4 regions of the Dehalobacter restrictus DSM 9455 genome follow, and region 2 is predicted to be linked to each of the others. Evidence: riboswitches for the same ligand, from Rfam matches in the RefSeq annotation. Region 2 holds a riboswitch; each other region holds the start of a gene.
The links. Region 2 has a riboswitch for cyclic di-GMP ahead of nhaB (sodium/proton antiporter NhaB). Riboswitches for the same ligand answer to the same signal wherever they lie in the genome.
Positions count from the first base shown of each region.

Region 1: it holds a riboswitch for cyclic di-GMP, as region 2 does, so the genes downstream of both, DEHRE_RS12460 (DUF5667 domain-containing protein) here and nhaB (sodium/proton antiporter NhaB) in region 2, are expected to answer to the same signal.
Region 3: it holds a riboswitch for cyclic di-GMP, as region 2 does, so the genes downstream of both, DEHRE_RS00080 (sigma-70 family RNA polymerase sigma factor) here and nhaB (sodium/proton antiporter NhaB) in region 2, are expected to answer to the same signal.
Region 4: it holds a riboswitch for cyclic di-GMP, as region 2 does, so the genes downstream of both, DEHRE_RS07365 (diguanylate cyclase) here and nhaB (sodium/proton antiporter NhaB) in region 2, are expected to answer to the same signal.

Region 1 is NZ_CP007033.1:2,592,410-2,596,332, reverse strand. Features, by position in the region: gene DEHRE_RS12465 (ABC transporter permease) at 1-1,142, shown strand, start outside; cyclic di-GMP riboswitch class I at 1,379-1,463, shown strand; gene DEHRE_RS12460 (DUF5667 domain-containing protein) at 1,477-2,811, shown strand; partial or broken gene DEHRE_RS12455 (DUF2922 domain-containing protein) at 2,957-3,106, opposite strand; gene DEHRE_RS12450 (DUF3102 domain-containing protein) at 3,090-3,923, opposite strand, start outside.
Region 2 is NZ_CP007033.1:957,864-961,786, forward strand. Features, by position in the region: gene DEHRE_RS04585 (DUF3102 domain-containing protein) at 5-304, opposite strand; gene nhaB (sodium/proton antiporter NhaB) at 570-2,075, opposite strand; cyclic di-GMP riboswitch class I at 2,162-2,253, opposite strand; gene ablB (putative beta-lysine N-acetyltransferase) at 2,452-3,300, opposite strand; gene kamA (lysine 2,3-aminomutase) at 3,275-3,923, opposite strand, start outside.
Region 3 is NZ_CP007033.1:14,875-18,797, reverse strand. Features, by position in the region: gene DEHRE_RS00100 (nucleotide-binding protein) at 1-457, opposite strand, end outside; gene DEHRE_RS00095 (NifB/NifX family molybdenum-iron cluster-binding protein) at 457-825, opposite strand; gene DEHRE_RS00090 (DUF134 domain-containing protein) at 856-1,236, opposite strand; gene DEHRE_RS00085 (cation:proton antiporter) at 1,264-1,953, opposite strand; cyclic di-GMP riboswitch class I at 2,346-2,433, shown strand; gene DEHRE_RS00080 (sigma-70 family RNA polymerase sigma factor) at 2,711-3,274, shown strand; gene DEHRE_RS00075 (helix-turn-helix domain-containing protein) at 3,864-3,923, shown strand, end outside.
Region 4 is NZ_CP007033.1:1,524,438-1,528,360, reverse strand. Features, by position in the region: gene aguB (N-carbamoylputrescine amidase) at 171-1,052, shown strand; gene DEHRE_RS07370 (LiaF transmembrane domain-containing protein) at 1,131-1,625, shown strand; cyclic di-GMP riboswitch class I at 1,798-1,883, shown strand; gene DEHRE_RS07365 (diguanylate cyclase) at 1,944-3,617, shown strand; gene DEHRE_RS07360 (IS4 family transposase) at 3,680-3,923, opposite strand, start outside.

The DNA of each region.
Region 1 (3,923 bases), 1.3 Mb from region 2:
GGGAGAAATCTGAAAAACAACGGACGATGTCTTTATTGGGACCCGTTAGTGGTGCGGCAGGCGGAGCACCGTCTGGAGCTGGAGGACCTCCGGGAATGAGAGGAAGCGGAAATACCTCGGAACCTGAAGACTCGGATTTGATTTCAGATAAAATGATTGAACAAATAAAGGAAGCTTTTCCCGCTGACATAAAAGGTGTATCGTTGGAATCTTCTGTTGGTAGTGCAACTGCCAAAGATGGAGATCTCTATGCCAATATTACCATGACCGGAACCAACGCAGATTATTTATTGGCGAATAATTTGGAGATCCTAAAAGGACGGTACCTATCAGAGAAAGACGTAAGAAATTATCGAAATGTTGCAATCGTATCCGATAAATTTGTGGAAAATATGTTTCCGGATGGCACTGATCCGCTCTCCCAAGACGTAAAAATATATAAGACCAATTCTATTGAATTGTATACGATTATAGGGGTATATAAATATGAACAATCAAGTATGGGTCAGGTAAGCACGGCTTCAGAGGAAGATCTGTCCACTAATCTTTATATCCCGATATCCACAGCAAATCTGGATGCGTCCCAGAAGAACTATTCCCGAATTACGGTAGTGGCAAGCGGGGATACGGACGTACTGGCTTTTACAACCCAGCTGACGACTTATTTTGATAACCTTTATAAAAATAATTCAGTATGGGGTGCAAGGGTAAATAGTATGGAGACGCAGTTAAATTCAATTTTAAGTGTTATTAGTACGATTTCCTTAGCTATTGCGTTTATTGCCGGAATTTCTTTACTCGTCGGAGGAATTGGGGTAATGAACATCATGCTGGTATCTGTCACCGAGAGAACAAGAGAGATTGGTACCAGGAAAGCTTTAGGTGCCAAAAACTTTCACATCCAATTTCAATTTGTCACGGAAGCAGTCATCATTTCCGGCATCGGGGGGGGCATCGGCATTATTATTGGCACCCTGGTCGGCACGATTGTCTCTGTTGTATTAAAGGCTCCTGTGACAATATCCATACCGGTAACAATTATTAGTGTTTTATTTTCTATGGCGATCGGCGTATTTTTTGGTTTCTATCCGGCCAATAAGGCAGCTAAACTTGATCCCATTGAAGCGTTGAGATATGAATAATAGTTCCGTTAATAAACCTGTTTAGATTTGTTCTAAGCTCATTAAGAAAAGAACTGACATGATAAATAATAAATTGGTCAGCATTTTGAAACGATCTGTTATTGAATATGAAGTTGCATTGCTCTATAATTACCCGACCATGAGACGAAAGTCTCATTTTTTATACCCCATTGGTCTGGAATAAGTCCAAAAACATTGATTTTCAAAGTAATTCTGTACTATAATGGCCTCAGCCAAAACGATAATGGCAAATCCGTCGAAAGACGGAGACGCAAAGCCACGGGTCTAACACCGAAAGGTTATGACAGCCGGGCTACCGAAAGGGGTAGATAGAATGATCCGTAAGAAGATTCTCGTTTCAATTCTTTGTGTTTTTCTAATCATTGCGGTCGCTCCAACCTGTGTATTTGCTGAAACAACCACGGATGGAACCACAGTTATCGAGGATGTTTCAACGAGTACTCCTGGTACGCCCACAGAGCCCGCTACAGATTCAACAGCTGCTGACCCGACAACATACACGGCAACAACCGATTTAACGACGACTGATACTACAACAACAGATGCAGTAACAACCGACTCCACAATAACGGATTCCACCGTCCAGGCCTCGACAGCAGATGAAGCCGGCGTAACGCCGGACAGCTGGCTCTATTCACTTGAACAGATGATTGAAAGTGTCCAGGTTGCTGTAACTTTTTCTGATGAAGGAAAAGCGGAACTGCTCGTTGAGTTTGCCAATGAAAGGCTCGCCGAAGCGGAAATCATGTCCGAACAAAACCAGTTGGATTTGATGGAACAGGCTCTGAAAGCGTACTCGGATACGATAAAGAAAGCCAACTTCCAGGTACAGCAGATGATCGAAGACAACGAAGTAGCTGAAGGTACGGATACGACGGCTACAGACGCTGCTGCGGATGATGGGACCGTCACGACTTCCACAGATGAAACAGTCGCAGAGGACACGGCAGCAACTGACATAGAAGAGAATACGGTGATCAGCAATCTGCTTGCCAGCATTGAGCTTGTTCAACGCGATGCAGATAAAGTCGTCTTAAAAATCAGCGGCAATCTGACAGAAGATCAGGCTGAGATCATGCAGAATATCATCAAAGCCGAAGTTCAAAACACCATTGCGATCAAAGCTTATGTGGCTGCCAAAAAAGCCTATGGGGATGCGGTGCAGCAATTTGCAGCGGCCAAAGCAGAGTTGGGTGAAGCCCGTGCTTCAGGTGACGAGGCTGCCATTGCCGTTGCCCTGGAAAAAGTCGAACAGGCTGAACAGTACAAAAACGACATGCAGGAGCTCAGGAAAGATGTTCAGAAGATCAAAGTAGAGACGAATAAGGAAACGAAAGAAGTCCTAAAAGAGCAAACCCAAAACATAAAAGAATATAAGAAGGCCAATAAGGGCCAAGCCGTGAGCGACCAGGAAGATAGCCTGGAAGCAGGGGACGAACAGGATGCAACGACTGTAGATAATCAGGATGTAACGGTTACTGGCGATCAGACTGCCATAGCCGATGACCAGCCTGCTTCGGATGAAACAACAGTGGATGGCACAAGTGATGAAAGTGGTGGAACCGTCAATGCTCAAAGTATTCAGAACACAGTCACGAATACCTCTTCAAATAACGGACATAACGGTAAAGGGCAAGGAAAAAGATAGGACTTTATATTTTCGATAACTGAGAATCATTCAAATAGCATAAAATGCAATGCCTCCCAAAAAGAAAACAGACAGCCACCAGGCGAATAAAGTGCCTGAGCTGTCTGTTTTTGTGGTCTTCATCTTTTAGGCCGGTACTGCCCGCTTATGCTTGTGGAGGATCATAAAGGTCATCCGTTGTTGTTTCGATGACCTTTATATCCCTTACCCCTGTAAGGGCACCGTTTGCCGTGAGGAATATCCCGCCTGCTATAAGCGAGTTCATAACGTTCATGGCTTCAGCCAGCTGAATATCCAGAATTAACTCTGAGCGGCTTCTTCGGGGGCGGCCACATTTTAATTGTCTCTGCCATGTATTCAATCAGCTGGTTGGCCCCTTTTCTTTTTTCTTCTTTCAGGTTCGGATCGATATGGGCCAGATTGGTGAGCGCTGTCGTCAGATCGAAGAAGGTATCGGCGATCGTTTTGCAGCAAGCATCGCATTTCTCTACATACTTGATATAAGCGTCGGAGTTGCGTTCGGTTTTAAGGTTATGGGTAAAAGGGGCTGTCGTTGCAGAGGGGTCGTTACCGGCAGAGGAGGCATTGTTGGCAGATTGCGCTTCTGCATTGACATTTTCTGGATTCGTTGGCCTTGATGCAGCCTTAGCGTGCTCCTTTTTTAATTCGGAAATTGTGCTGTCGATCGTCTCCAGCCCTTTTTTAAGTAGCTGATTCTCCTGAAGCGCCTGCTCCTTCGCTTGATTGGCCTGATCTCTGTCCTTAAGAGCCTGCTGCAGCTCCTGTTTCGTCATACTGCCGACGTCATTGTGCGTGATGAATTCCTCCCGCTCCTCTGCCGGTAAACCCAGTAAGAGGAGAGCCTGGATGTAAGTCAAATGGGACACTGGTGTCCCATTTGAGCTGTCGGATCCTTCAGGGAAGCTAGGCCCATACTCTTCGTAGAGCTTTATCAGCCTGGAGGCAGTTCGGCGAGAATAGTTCACAGACTCTTCCAGCCACTTAATCCATTCCCCGTGTTTGAGCATGGCCTTGGCTTCCTGCAAATGACGGCCGATTTCAATGGCGCTGGTAAGCAATATTTTTTTAGTTTGGTAGGTTATCATCTTTAT
Region 2 (3,923 bases):
TAGACTATCTGTAACGCATTTTTCGCCCTTCTTCCGGGACTCCTAAGAGGATCACCGCCTGGGAGTATGTCAAATTACGCACCAGGGCGCAATTTGAGCTGCAGGCGGAAGCCTCGGGCAGTTTGCTCCCGTACTCTCTGAAGACCTTCATCAGTCTGTCGGCCGTACGCTGAGAGTAACTGACCGACTCCTCCAGCCACTGGCCCCATTCTCCAAACATAAGCAGGGCCTTGGCTTCCGTCAGCCGCCTTCTAATCTCGACAGCGGCGGCAAGGTAGATACTCTCCGTCCAGTATTTGATCATGTTAATTTCAGCCGCGATGACATGCGGCGTGCGTCCCCTGATGATATCCGTTGTGTATTAGATACTGTATTAGTTATTGGATCAGTCATGATATCCACACTCCTTGGGGCTAACTTCACTCGTAGGATCTGTGGACAGGCTTAAAAGTGTGACAACCTCAGTCTTAACAACGGACAATCTTTCTCATCGTATATAAGGTCACCGAAAGTCGAGATACTAAAAAATCAGTAATGCTCAAACCCTTGTAATTTGATATCCTTAAGTGTTATAACAGGTACATTGTTGCCAGTAAACCTGTTGCAGTCATAACGACGGCGTATGGCAGAGCCAGTTTTACCATCTCAGCGTAAGACAGGCGAATCAGCGGTGCAAGTGCAGAAGTCAAGAGAAACAGAAACGCCGCCTGACCATTTGGTGTGGCAACGGAAGGGATATTTGTACCCATGTTGATGGCAACTGCCAGCTTGTTGTACTGCTCCAGCGCAATAGCTCCGGCTTCAAACGCTTGCTGTGTTTCAGTCATATATACCGTAGCCACAAAAACATTGTCACTGATTGCCGAAAGGACACCGTTGGCCGCAAAGAAAGCCACAAGCTGGTTCTGCCCTTCCATGTTCAGCACCCATTGAATAATCGGCGTAAACAAATGCTGGTCATGAATAACCGCAACGACGGCAAAAAATACGACCAGCAGCGCAGTAAACGGCAATGCTTCTTCAAACGCATGACCGATGCGCTTTTCTTCAGTAACCCCGTTGAAAGCAGTAAGCAGGATAATAATCATAAGACCAATAATACCTACTTCCGCCAAGTGCAGTGCCAGGGAGAAGATCAGCATAACGCCGCACAAAGCCATAACAATCAGGCGCACACGTCCGCGCATATTCCTGGCAGCATCTTTGACTTTTACATCATCTTCCATAACATTTCTCACAGATTCCGGAAGCTGGTAGCCGTACCCCCAGAACTTAGTAACTTCAAGGATAATGGTGGTCAGAAGACCAACGATCAATACCGGGATAGACACAGGGGCACATTGTATAAAGAAATCTACGAAGTCCCATTGCATAATGGAGCCAATCAACAGGTTCTGCGGTTCACCAACCAGTGTTATTGCTCCGCCCAGCGCAGTGCCCACAGCACCATGCATCATAAGATTACGCAGAAAACCACGAAACTCGTCCAGGTCCTCATGAAGTTTCTCATCAACACTATGGTCGTGATTAATGTCATACGTTTCGTATACTTTTTCGCTGGAAGCAAACTTGTGGAAGATGCTATAGAAACCATAGGCCACGGCGATAATCACTGCCGTTACGGTCAGCGCGTCCAAAAACGCGGAAAGAACCGCACCCAGTACAGCGAACAGGAATGAAAGCGCGACTTTAGAGTGTACTTTAGTAAGGAGCTTGGAAAACAGGTACACAAGACCTTCTTTCATAAAATAGATCCCGGCAACCATGAACATCAGAAGAAGAATAACCGGCAGGTTCATTTCAACCTCGTGATAGACCATATGAGGGTTAGTAAGTCCGAGCACAACGGCTTCGATCGCCAGAAGCCCACCGGCAGGAAGCGGATAACATTTTAACGCCATTGCCAGGGTAAAAATAAATTCGACAATCAACACCCACCCGGTAACGTACATACCGGCGGTAACCATCAAAATAGGGTTCAACACCAGAAAAGCAAGAATTGTTCTTTTGTACCAGTCCGGAGCATGACCCAGAAAATTTGCTCTGAATGCTTGTCCGATGCCCATTTGTTTCATATGTACTATCCTCCCAAGTGAAAATTAAAGATATAAAAAAGAGAGTACTCCAAAACGGAACTACTCCCCCCCAAGAAGTTCATATTACTTGCAGCCTGGCAATCATAGCAACTTACAAGCAACCTTAGACCCATAGCTTTAGCGTCCTTCACTTTCACGAAGTTTGCATCAACCTGTACAACTATATATTGTTATTTTTGCTTAAGCTTTTATATTATAACAGAAAATTATTCTTTTGAATACCCTGAATATATCCACTTTATGCTGAAGTGTCCAGGTATTTATCTTAAGTATTTTGTTTTTTAATATAATCCTTTAGCAAATCAGGCTATCTCTCAAAAATCTTCTTCCCCTTGACTTACAAAATAGTATTTTACTATTTTAAAGTTTTTACCCAAATATTCATATCTTCAAAACCGCCGCAAATATGGCAGTTGTTGATTAGTCTACCCCGATACATATACCCCAGCTTGCTTAAAGACCTGTTGATTCCAAGATTGTTAGCTCTTGAAAGGCTATATGCTGTAGCAAAGCCATTGCGTTTCAAGTGTGTTTCCAGTTGGAATATCAATTCGCTTAATATGTTTCTGCCTCTATACTTTGGATAAGTGGCGCAATCAGTTATTTCAGCGTTCATGTGTTGTTTGTCAAGATCCGCCGAAGCAATACTGATAATTTTTCCTTCTTCTTCCGCTACCATATACAAAATATGATCCTGCATGACTTTTTGAAGATACTCTCTGCTGAAAATAGGAGTTGGATAGGTTTCAAATGCCGTTTGAAAAAGCTGAATTATCTGGGGAATATCGTCCGGCACGGCCTGCCTTATCGTATAGTTTTTATTCTTAGTCAGCTCGAATTTATTGGTATTCTTAACGCAATAATCGATAATTCTGTTTTCTTTCTCCTCATAGAGTGAATTTTTGCGCTTCGTATCAAGAAAAAGGGACATACAAGTTGCATCCTCTCCCTGAAAAAAACCGTCGATAACCCCCTCTGCTACAAACCCACATTCCTCAAAGAGACTAAGATCTTGTTTATAACAATTCGCAATAATCTTACCCAGATTTTCTTTTTTGGAATAATCAATAATCTCTTTGATTATCAACTCAGACAAAAGAGAATGACTCAATATTTTAAGCCTTTTATTGCGATAATCCACGTACATGTCCACACCCGAAAAGTTTGTATATAAATTTTTACATTCGTCTTGATCTATATTCATGGAAGTCCTCCCTCTTGTTGAGTCTTACGTTTGTACTTGGAATCAAGCACACTTGTTCATCTCTGTATAACTTTTCTAATCCCCGGTATTCTTTATTCTTGAATTTACTGCACGTGCCGCATTTTCGGCACTGGTGCGTTTTATCCCGAGGCTCGCTATACGTGCAAATTACACCTTCATAATTTCTAAGAATGACCTTTTCAGGGGAATATGAAATCAAGTATTGTGGATTGACTGGGATCTTCCCCCCGCCTCCAGGCGCATCCACAACAAACTGTGGAATAGCTAGACCCGAGGTATGTCCACGCAGCATTTCTATGATTTCAATCCCTACAGAAACCGGAGTTCTGAAATGCTCTATTCCTTCTGAAAGGTCGCACTGATAAAGGTAATATGGTCTAATTCTGGAGCTTACCAGTTTCTGAACCAAATCACGCATTATATAGGGGCAATCGTTAATGTCTTTTAAAAGTACAGATTGGTTGCCAAGAGGAATTCCGGCATCTGCCAATTTCTCACATGCCATGCGAGCCTCAACTGTCAATTCCTTGGGGTGGTTAAAGTGAGTATTCAGCCAAATTGGATGATATTTTTTCAGCATTTTGCAGAGCGTATCGGTAATT
Region 3 (3,923 bases), 940 kb from region 2:
TATCCTGCAAAAGCTTTTCAATAACCGGCACCCCTGATGCTTCGCCTATATTCAGCATTCCGGTCACGACCCGGACATTACCGGATATACCCCTTTGGATCATGCCTATTTCCCTATCTTTTTCCGAAATTGCTTTTTGCGGACAGAAAAGCAGACACCCCCCGCAGGAATGACAGATCTCGTTAAAGACAATCAGGTTATTCTTAATATAGGCCAGAGCGTTGAATTTGCAGAAATTGACACAGGTGCGGCAGCCGTTGCACAGCTTTGAGTCAGCCTGGGGAAGTTTAACCGTTACCCGTTTATTTTTTATGTCCTGCGGTTTAAAGAACAGATATCCGTTCGGCTCTTCCACATCACAGTCGATATATACGGATTCTGGTGACACTGCCGCCAGGTTGACGCTTACTAGGGTTTTACCCGTGCCTCCTTTGCCGCTTAAGACAGCAATTTTCATTAGCTCCCTCCATGTTGATGAAAACCGGGGTGAATATCGTCCAGTAAATTTAATTTTCCTTCCTTCAAGGCTTCAATATTATCCCGGATAGAATTATTGGTATTTTTATAAAGTGCAATTTCCGCTACTTTGAGCACTTCTGCGGCATTCTCACCGCAACGCGGTGTAATGATTGCCTCTGCTCCGCTGTCAACAATATTTTGCGCGGCTTTGATTCCTGCTCCGCCTTGGCTGGCAGCGGCGCTGTTATTCAGAAAATTGTTTTCTTCTGTTTCGGTATCGTAAAGAAGAAAGTAAGGAGCCCGTCCAAAAGAAATACAAACGCTGGTATCCATTGAATTATCGTCTACCGGTATCGCTATCTTCATCTTTATCCTCCCTTTGTTTAATTATTAATACTAGTTTCCTTTTTCGTCAGGTCCAGAAAATTCTGTGCGGCAGCGGTGCCTGTAACATCCCCCGCAGCGGCAGGTTTTCTCCAAACCTTTGCAGAGCTCGTAATCTCCGCCTTCTATACGCAAGACTTTCCCGTTTACCAGAGATTCCGCCATCTTTTTTCGTGCATCATTATAGATGCGCTGAACAGTCGTACGGGCAATATGCATTTGTTCCGCGCACTCTTCCTGCGTAAAACCCTGCAAGTCGATGAGCCGTATGGTTTCATACTCATCAACCAGCATTAAGACCAAATTCTCCTGATCAATAGCTGCATTAAGCGGACCGAAAAGGCTGCTTTCCGGCAGGCAGCATACTTTTCTCCATTTTCTTGGTCTTGGCATATCTTTTCCTCCCTTAGGCCATAAACATTATTGACATATGCCCTTTATGTATTTGATTATAATCAATTTCGAACATATGTCAATAATGTTTATTTTTTTATTTCCATCGTTAGATTCTCCTTGTAAAACTCGTTCTCGTAAAACATTTTTAGGGAAAAAGAATTTCTGGGCTATCAAAGTCGGAATAACGGCGCTTAAAATAACTACGGTTACATTCACGCTGTATTGAGAGTTGCTGATATATTTATTTGTCAGTCCGTATAAAGCCAAAATTGTTCCAAATGTCAGTCCGGTGCTCATAAGAAGGGTGGTATAGATACCGTCCCTTCTTTTGTATTTAAAGAACCTGGTAGCTGGAAGCACTCCGATAAATTTTGCTCCAACTTTAACCAGCAATAGAATTACGATTAGGAACAACGTTGCCGCAAGTGCTTTAACGGAAACAAGGGAACCTGCTTTTATAAAATAGAACGGTGTAAAGGCTACAAAAGCAATAGCCCGCATTTTATGGAGCGTTTCTTTATATTGCAGAAAAAATCCTGCCATAGCTAAACCAATAATATAAGCCGGGAGTACCGCCTCGCTGCCGGAATATTCCGCGAGAAATCCCAAAAACAGAAGAATCAGCAGAAAAAATTTAATTTCCGGCTCACTGACTTTCCCGCTGTATCTTGCAAAGATCCATTTTGCCAGGGGGATTCCTACAAAACACACCACAATGACTGCTCCGACAAAAATAAGCAATTTATAAGAAAACCCTGTAAATAGGAATCCCAAAGCCAACACCGTGCCTAAATCCGTGACAAAACCAAGAAAACAATCTCCAAACTTACAAAACTACAAATTTAGGGATTACTAAAATATAGCATAAATTCCGAAACATAGCAGGTTTAGTAAAATACAAGGCTGGTTTGGTTTTTGGAAATGATATACAATATCCGCTTTTTCGACAACACAATTTGACACAGATTTATGCAAAAAGGGTTTATTATATAATTAACATAATATGACATATAAGAACCCATTACTTCTTATATGCGTATTTAGTATTTTCTGTCGATTAAGACAGTATTTTATTCCTTTGACTTAACGCAGACATTAACTAAATAAAAAGATAAGGGCAAAGTTGTCTAAAGACAGCGACGCAAAGCCATAGGGTCTAACGTGCCAATGCACTATGACAGCCTGGTTGCCGAACAGTTTTATGGTATATCCTGCCCTTTTGAGGCAGTTTTTTTATTTGCTTATAGTTGCGTTACCCCCTGAGATTAGGGTTGTTTTTTCATGGCTTTGCTCTTTGCCCCAAGCAAAGGGAGTGTTGCTGATTGCGAAGCATGTTAAAAATTACCCTCCTGAGGTGTAAATAAAGAAGAATTTCATAATGTTCTTTATAAATCTTACTTGACAAACGTCACGGTGGATGAGCCCGCGATTTGCCTTAAGCAAACTGCGTGCTTTTTTATTTGGCAAAAACATGTTGCTTATCAGCTTAAGGCTTACAATCGCCATTATTATATATTTTCTTTTTTTTCAAAAAAATTATTTAAATCCCTCAGGTGCCGTTCCCCGCCCTCTGTTTTGGTTTTTACAAAAAAATCAAAACGGAGGTCTGAAGATGAAAAGGATTAATTTGCGAGATTATTACCCATTTTATCAATCTGACTTTTTTGTTGAAGTTGCGGATGAAATCGCTTTATCGCTGAAGTGCTTCAAGCTGAGCGAGAATGCTTACAGATTACGCACATACAGACAAAAAGCCTATTACTCTCTCGACCGTGGTGACGGTATTGAGCAGGAAATTGTTTTCATTTCCTTGTCTCCTCAAGAGATTTATGAGAGGAGAGTCACCAATCATGAGTTGTATACTGCCATCAACAGTTTGCCGGAAAAACAGGCAAAACGTGTTTATGCCCATTTCTTTTTGGGGATAAGCAAAACCGCCATTGCTAAAGCAGATGGCATTAGTGAAAGCGCAGTTAGGGAATCCATCGAACGTGGATTAAAAAATATCGAAAAGTTTTTAAAAAATTTCCGGTAACACCCTGCGATTTTGCCTGAAAAATGAAGTGGTTATTAGAGGGACAAAAATTCTTCCCCCTTAACTGATCTTTGACAATTAAATAATTGTTTTATTCGGTACTTTCCCTGTATGTCCTGAAAAGGAAAGCCAAATAGCAGATACGCCATAACCACCAGTCCGTCAACAATCGGATTTAGTGAAGTATAAATGATGTTGCTATTGAATTAGGTCAGGTACGAGCGATTAATATCCGTGCTATAAATAAATGCTGGCAGCATTTAAGGCGATGACACATACAGAGGGATAATGATACTTCCGTCCAGCCACAGCCCCGCTTAAGCGGGATCACGTAATGGGGGCGGCTTGCAGAGAACCTGGGAGAGGTGAAATTCCTATGAGGACGGTCAGCCGCTGTCCACCGAATAAAACCATAGTCTTATAAACCAAAATAGAAGTGCAGTATAGGGGTGCGCCTGTTTATGATATGCGCTACGTGTCTGAACGAAGGCGCATTCTCCCGCTGCGCTAATCAAAATAATGACGATTGTTTTATATAAAAATTTTTTTATTAAGTATAGACCTGATGAAAGCAAGAGGAGGCTTAATTATGGCTAATGAAAAATTAACGCAAGAAAAAGCCTACCGAATCATGCTAAAAGGATACCCC
Region 4 (3,923 bases), 570 kb from region 2:
AGAGGAGAACGTAGCAGATACATCTGTTATATGTTGCGCTCTTCTGCGTTGTGGTTTTTTTCTGCATCATGTAAAATAGAAAATGCATACAAATTAACAAAATAGTAGAAACACCTGTAAGATCAGGTTCAGAACACACCGAAATCAGGCATTGGGAAGGAATATTAACGATGAGAAACGTCAAAGTGGCAGCAACCCAGATGCGCTGCACCAGTAACGTTGAAGAAAATATTGCGGGGGCGGAGACACTGGTCAGGGAGGCAGCAGCCCGGGGCGCGCAGATCATCCTATTGCAGGAGTTGTTCGAAACCCCGTATTTTTGTCAGAAAGAAAAATCGGATTTTTACCTTTATGCAGCAGAGCTAGAAGATAATCAAGCAGTCAGACATTTCCGGAAAATTGCCAGAGAGCTGGAGATCGTCCTGCCGATCAGTTTTTATGAGAAGAAAAACTACGCGCGCTATAATACGATTGCCGTGATTGATGCCGATGGTGAGATCCTCGGCAAATACAGAAAGAGTCATATCCCCGACGGGCCGGGCTATGAGGAAAAATTCTATTTTAACCCCGGTGATACAGGCTTTAAAGTCTGGCAAACGCGCTACGCCAAGATTGGAGTCGGCGTCTGTTGGGATCAATGGTACCCGGAAGCTGCCCGCTGCATGACCCTGATGGGGGCGGAGATCCTGTTATATCCGACAGCCATCGGTTCAGAACCGATGGATCAGGCGATCGATTCCAAAGACCATTGGCAGGCCTGCATGCTCGGCCATGCTGCCGCGAACCTGATCCCTGTGGTCGCATCCAACCGGATTGGTGTCGAGGAAGAGGATGATTCCAAAATCACCTTCTATGGTTCTTCTTTCATTGCCGGACCGCAGGGTAATAAGATAGCGGAGGCTGGACGAAACGAAGAAGCGGTTCTAATCGCGGAATTTGATCTGGACCAGCTCGAGGTTCAGCGGCTGGAGTGGGGGATCTTTAGAGACCGCCGGCCTGATCTATATGGAAGGATTTCTTCCTACGACGGGGAACTTTATTTATCAAAATAATCCATTATCTAACACGAATTTGTAGTTCTTAAATCTCGAGTATCTTATTAACCTTTATAAGGTGAGAGGAGGCTCTATATGAACAAAAGCGGCTTATTTTGGGGAATCATTCTAATCCTTACAGGAGGCTTGCTGCTTATAGATAATCTTGGCAACTGGCAAATCTTCAGTATGGAATTTCTTTGGCCGGTATTGATCCTTATTCTCGGGCTTGCTTTTGAATTCAACTATTTCAGTAAGAAAGAAAGCCCCGGATTGCTAGTTCCCGGTGGTATCCTTACCGTTATTGGTCTGTTGTTCATCTTTGAGACTTTTACACACTGGCAATTTTCCGGATATACCTGGCCGGTCTATCCGCTGGCTGTTGCAGTCGGTCTATTTCAACTCTATTTATTTTCCGGACGCCCGCGCGGTCTGCTGGTGCCTGTTTTTATTCTAACCGCTCTAGCGTGCATATCCTTTACTGGGATGTTTGTAACGTCAATTCAGCGCTATATAGATCTAGGCCTGGTGGTCCCGATCCTGCTGATTCTGGCAGGTCTGATCCTGATCATCCAAAGGAAAAAAACATGAACTAAATTTGGAAACCATGTAAGAAGAATCTGATCTGGATGATAATATCTATTGCATAATATTAATCAATAAATGTATGAATAGTCAGACTCTGAATATTCATACATTTATTGATTATTCATACATTTATTGACAGATTTCGTGTATTTTACTATAATTGAGTTAAAATCATATGATCCATTGGCAAACCTGTTGAAAAGCAGGGACGCAAAGCTACGAGTCTAAGTGCTGAAGCATATTGACAGTCGGGTTGCACACAGAAGATGAAAACCGCGGCTGCTTTGGCCGCGATTTTTTTTTCTGAGGAGGGGATTTAATATGACAGCGGATTCCATCGTTGCAGCCAGTATTTCAATTACCCTGGTCTTGTTGATATCTTACGGATTTTTATATTTTTCCGAGAAGAAACATTATTTCTTAGCATGGAGTCTTTCTGTCTTGATGCTCATGATAACCTATCTTTCCAGAACTGCATTGCTGGAAACCGACAGCCCGTCCGTGGTGCTTCAGATTATCAACTATGCCTCTTCGATCGCAGGGTACTGGCTGATATTCAAGGGTACGCTGTTGTTTTTTAGCAGAAGCTACCCGGTGTTTTGGGATATCGGCACGGGCTTTCTGATCGTTGCTTTTATATGTATTGCTGTTCAGGGAATCTCGGCAACCGCTCTTTTACTTCTATCTGTTGTCTGGATCATTGCATTATTATCCAAAGCTGCTATGACATGCTTAAAAGCAAAAACACCACAAGGCCCGATCCGAATAATACTTGGCTATACCTATATTTTTTGGGCCTTGTCGATTTTACTTTATCCGTTGTGCAAATTAATTAACGTTATTTCACCGTCTGTAGGTTATTTAGTTGCCGGTGTTGTTGGTCTGCTTGCTTATCTTAATATGCAGGCCCTGTATTTTCAAAGCATCCGGGAGGAGCTCGAAAGCAAAGAAGCAAATATCAGAAAACTTGTCATTTATGATAAATTAACGGGGGCCTACAGCCGTACCTATTTTGAAAATGTGCTGGAAGATTTCCTTGATAAAACCCTCATGCCTGCAACATTGGCCATGGGGGATTTTAATGGTCTGAAACTGATCAACGACACCTTTGGTCATGAAAAAGGGGATGAATTGCTTGCTGACGGGATCAGAATCATGCAAGAGACGATCGGCACTGAGAATGTGATTATCCGATGGGGCGGGGACGAATTTATCATTATCATGCCTGGTGTGCCGCTTGATCAGGCCGGCGTGTTTTTAAACAATATTAAAAATAATTTAAAAATCTCCCGCCCGCAAACGGTACCAATAGATATCTCGTTTGGCCTGACGGTTTATGAGAACAGGGAACAACCCCTGGCAAAAATGATCAGCCAGGCTGAGGAAAAAATGTATAGCAACAAATTAAATGAAAGCAAGAAATCCCGCCTTGCCATCATCGAGTTCCTGGAAAAACTGCTCTGGGAAAAAGATTATCAGACGGAAGCCCATGTCATGAGGCTGAAAAGTCTGGTCAGTAAATTCGGCAGTCAGATCGGCCTGTCCCCAAGAGAGATCGTCGAATTGGTCCAAGTTGCAATGCTGCATGATATCGGCAAGATCGGTGTTCCGGGGGAAATCTTAAAAAAACAAGGTGACTTGACCCCGGAAGAATGGAGCATTATGAAAAAACATTCCGAAATCGGCTATCGGATCACGCAGTCGTCCAGGGAATTAGCGCATGTCTCAGAAGCCGTTCTCGGTCATCATGAATGGTGGAATGGAAAAGGTTACCCGCAGGGGCTGAAAGAAGATGAAATCCCGCTGTTCTCGAGGATAGTTTCTATTGTTGATTCCTACGATGTGATCACGCATGAAAGGCCCTATAAACGGGCCATGGACCCCTATAGTGCACTTGTTGAAATCAATAAGTGCGCCGGCAAACAATTTGATCCGTATCTGGTTACTGTTTTTAACAAGATTATGCAGGAAGACCTTGTTGTGAATGATAGGTAACTGTAATTAACTCAACTTTCCCACCATTAAATAATGGTTAAAGCCATGATTTTTCTGACACATCAGGTTGCAAACAACAATCGTTCTTTGAAAGACCGTGGAATAGTGCTAAGAAAAGTATCCATAATCATATTGGCTAATTCCTGGCTTATGACAGGAAAATTGCTTAGAACACGCCTGAGAGTGTCGATTAACAATACTAATGCTTGAGAAAGTTTGAGATCTTCCATTTCATCACTGTAATAGTAAAATAGTTCTCCAATTGTCCTATCATCCTGAGTATTTCTGCTTTCAACTGCTAACATA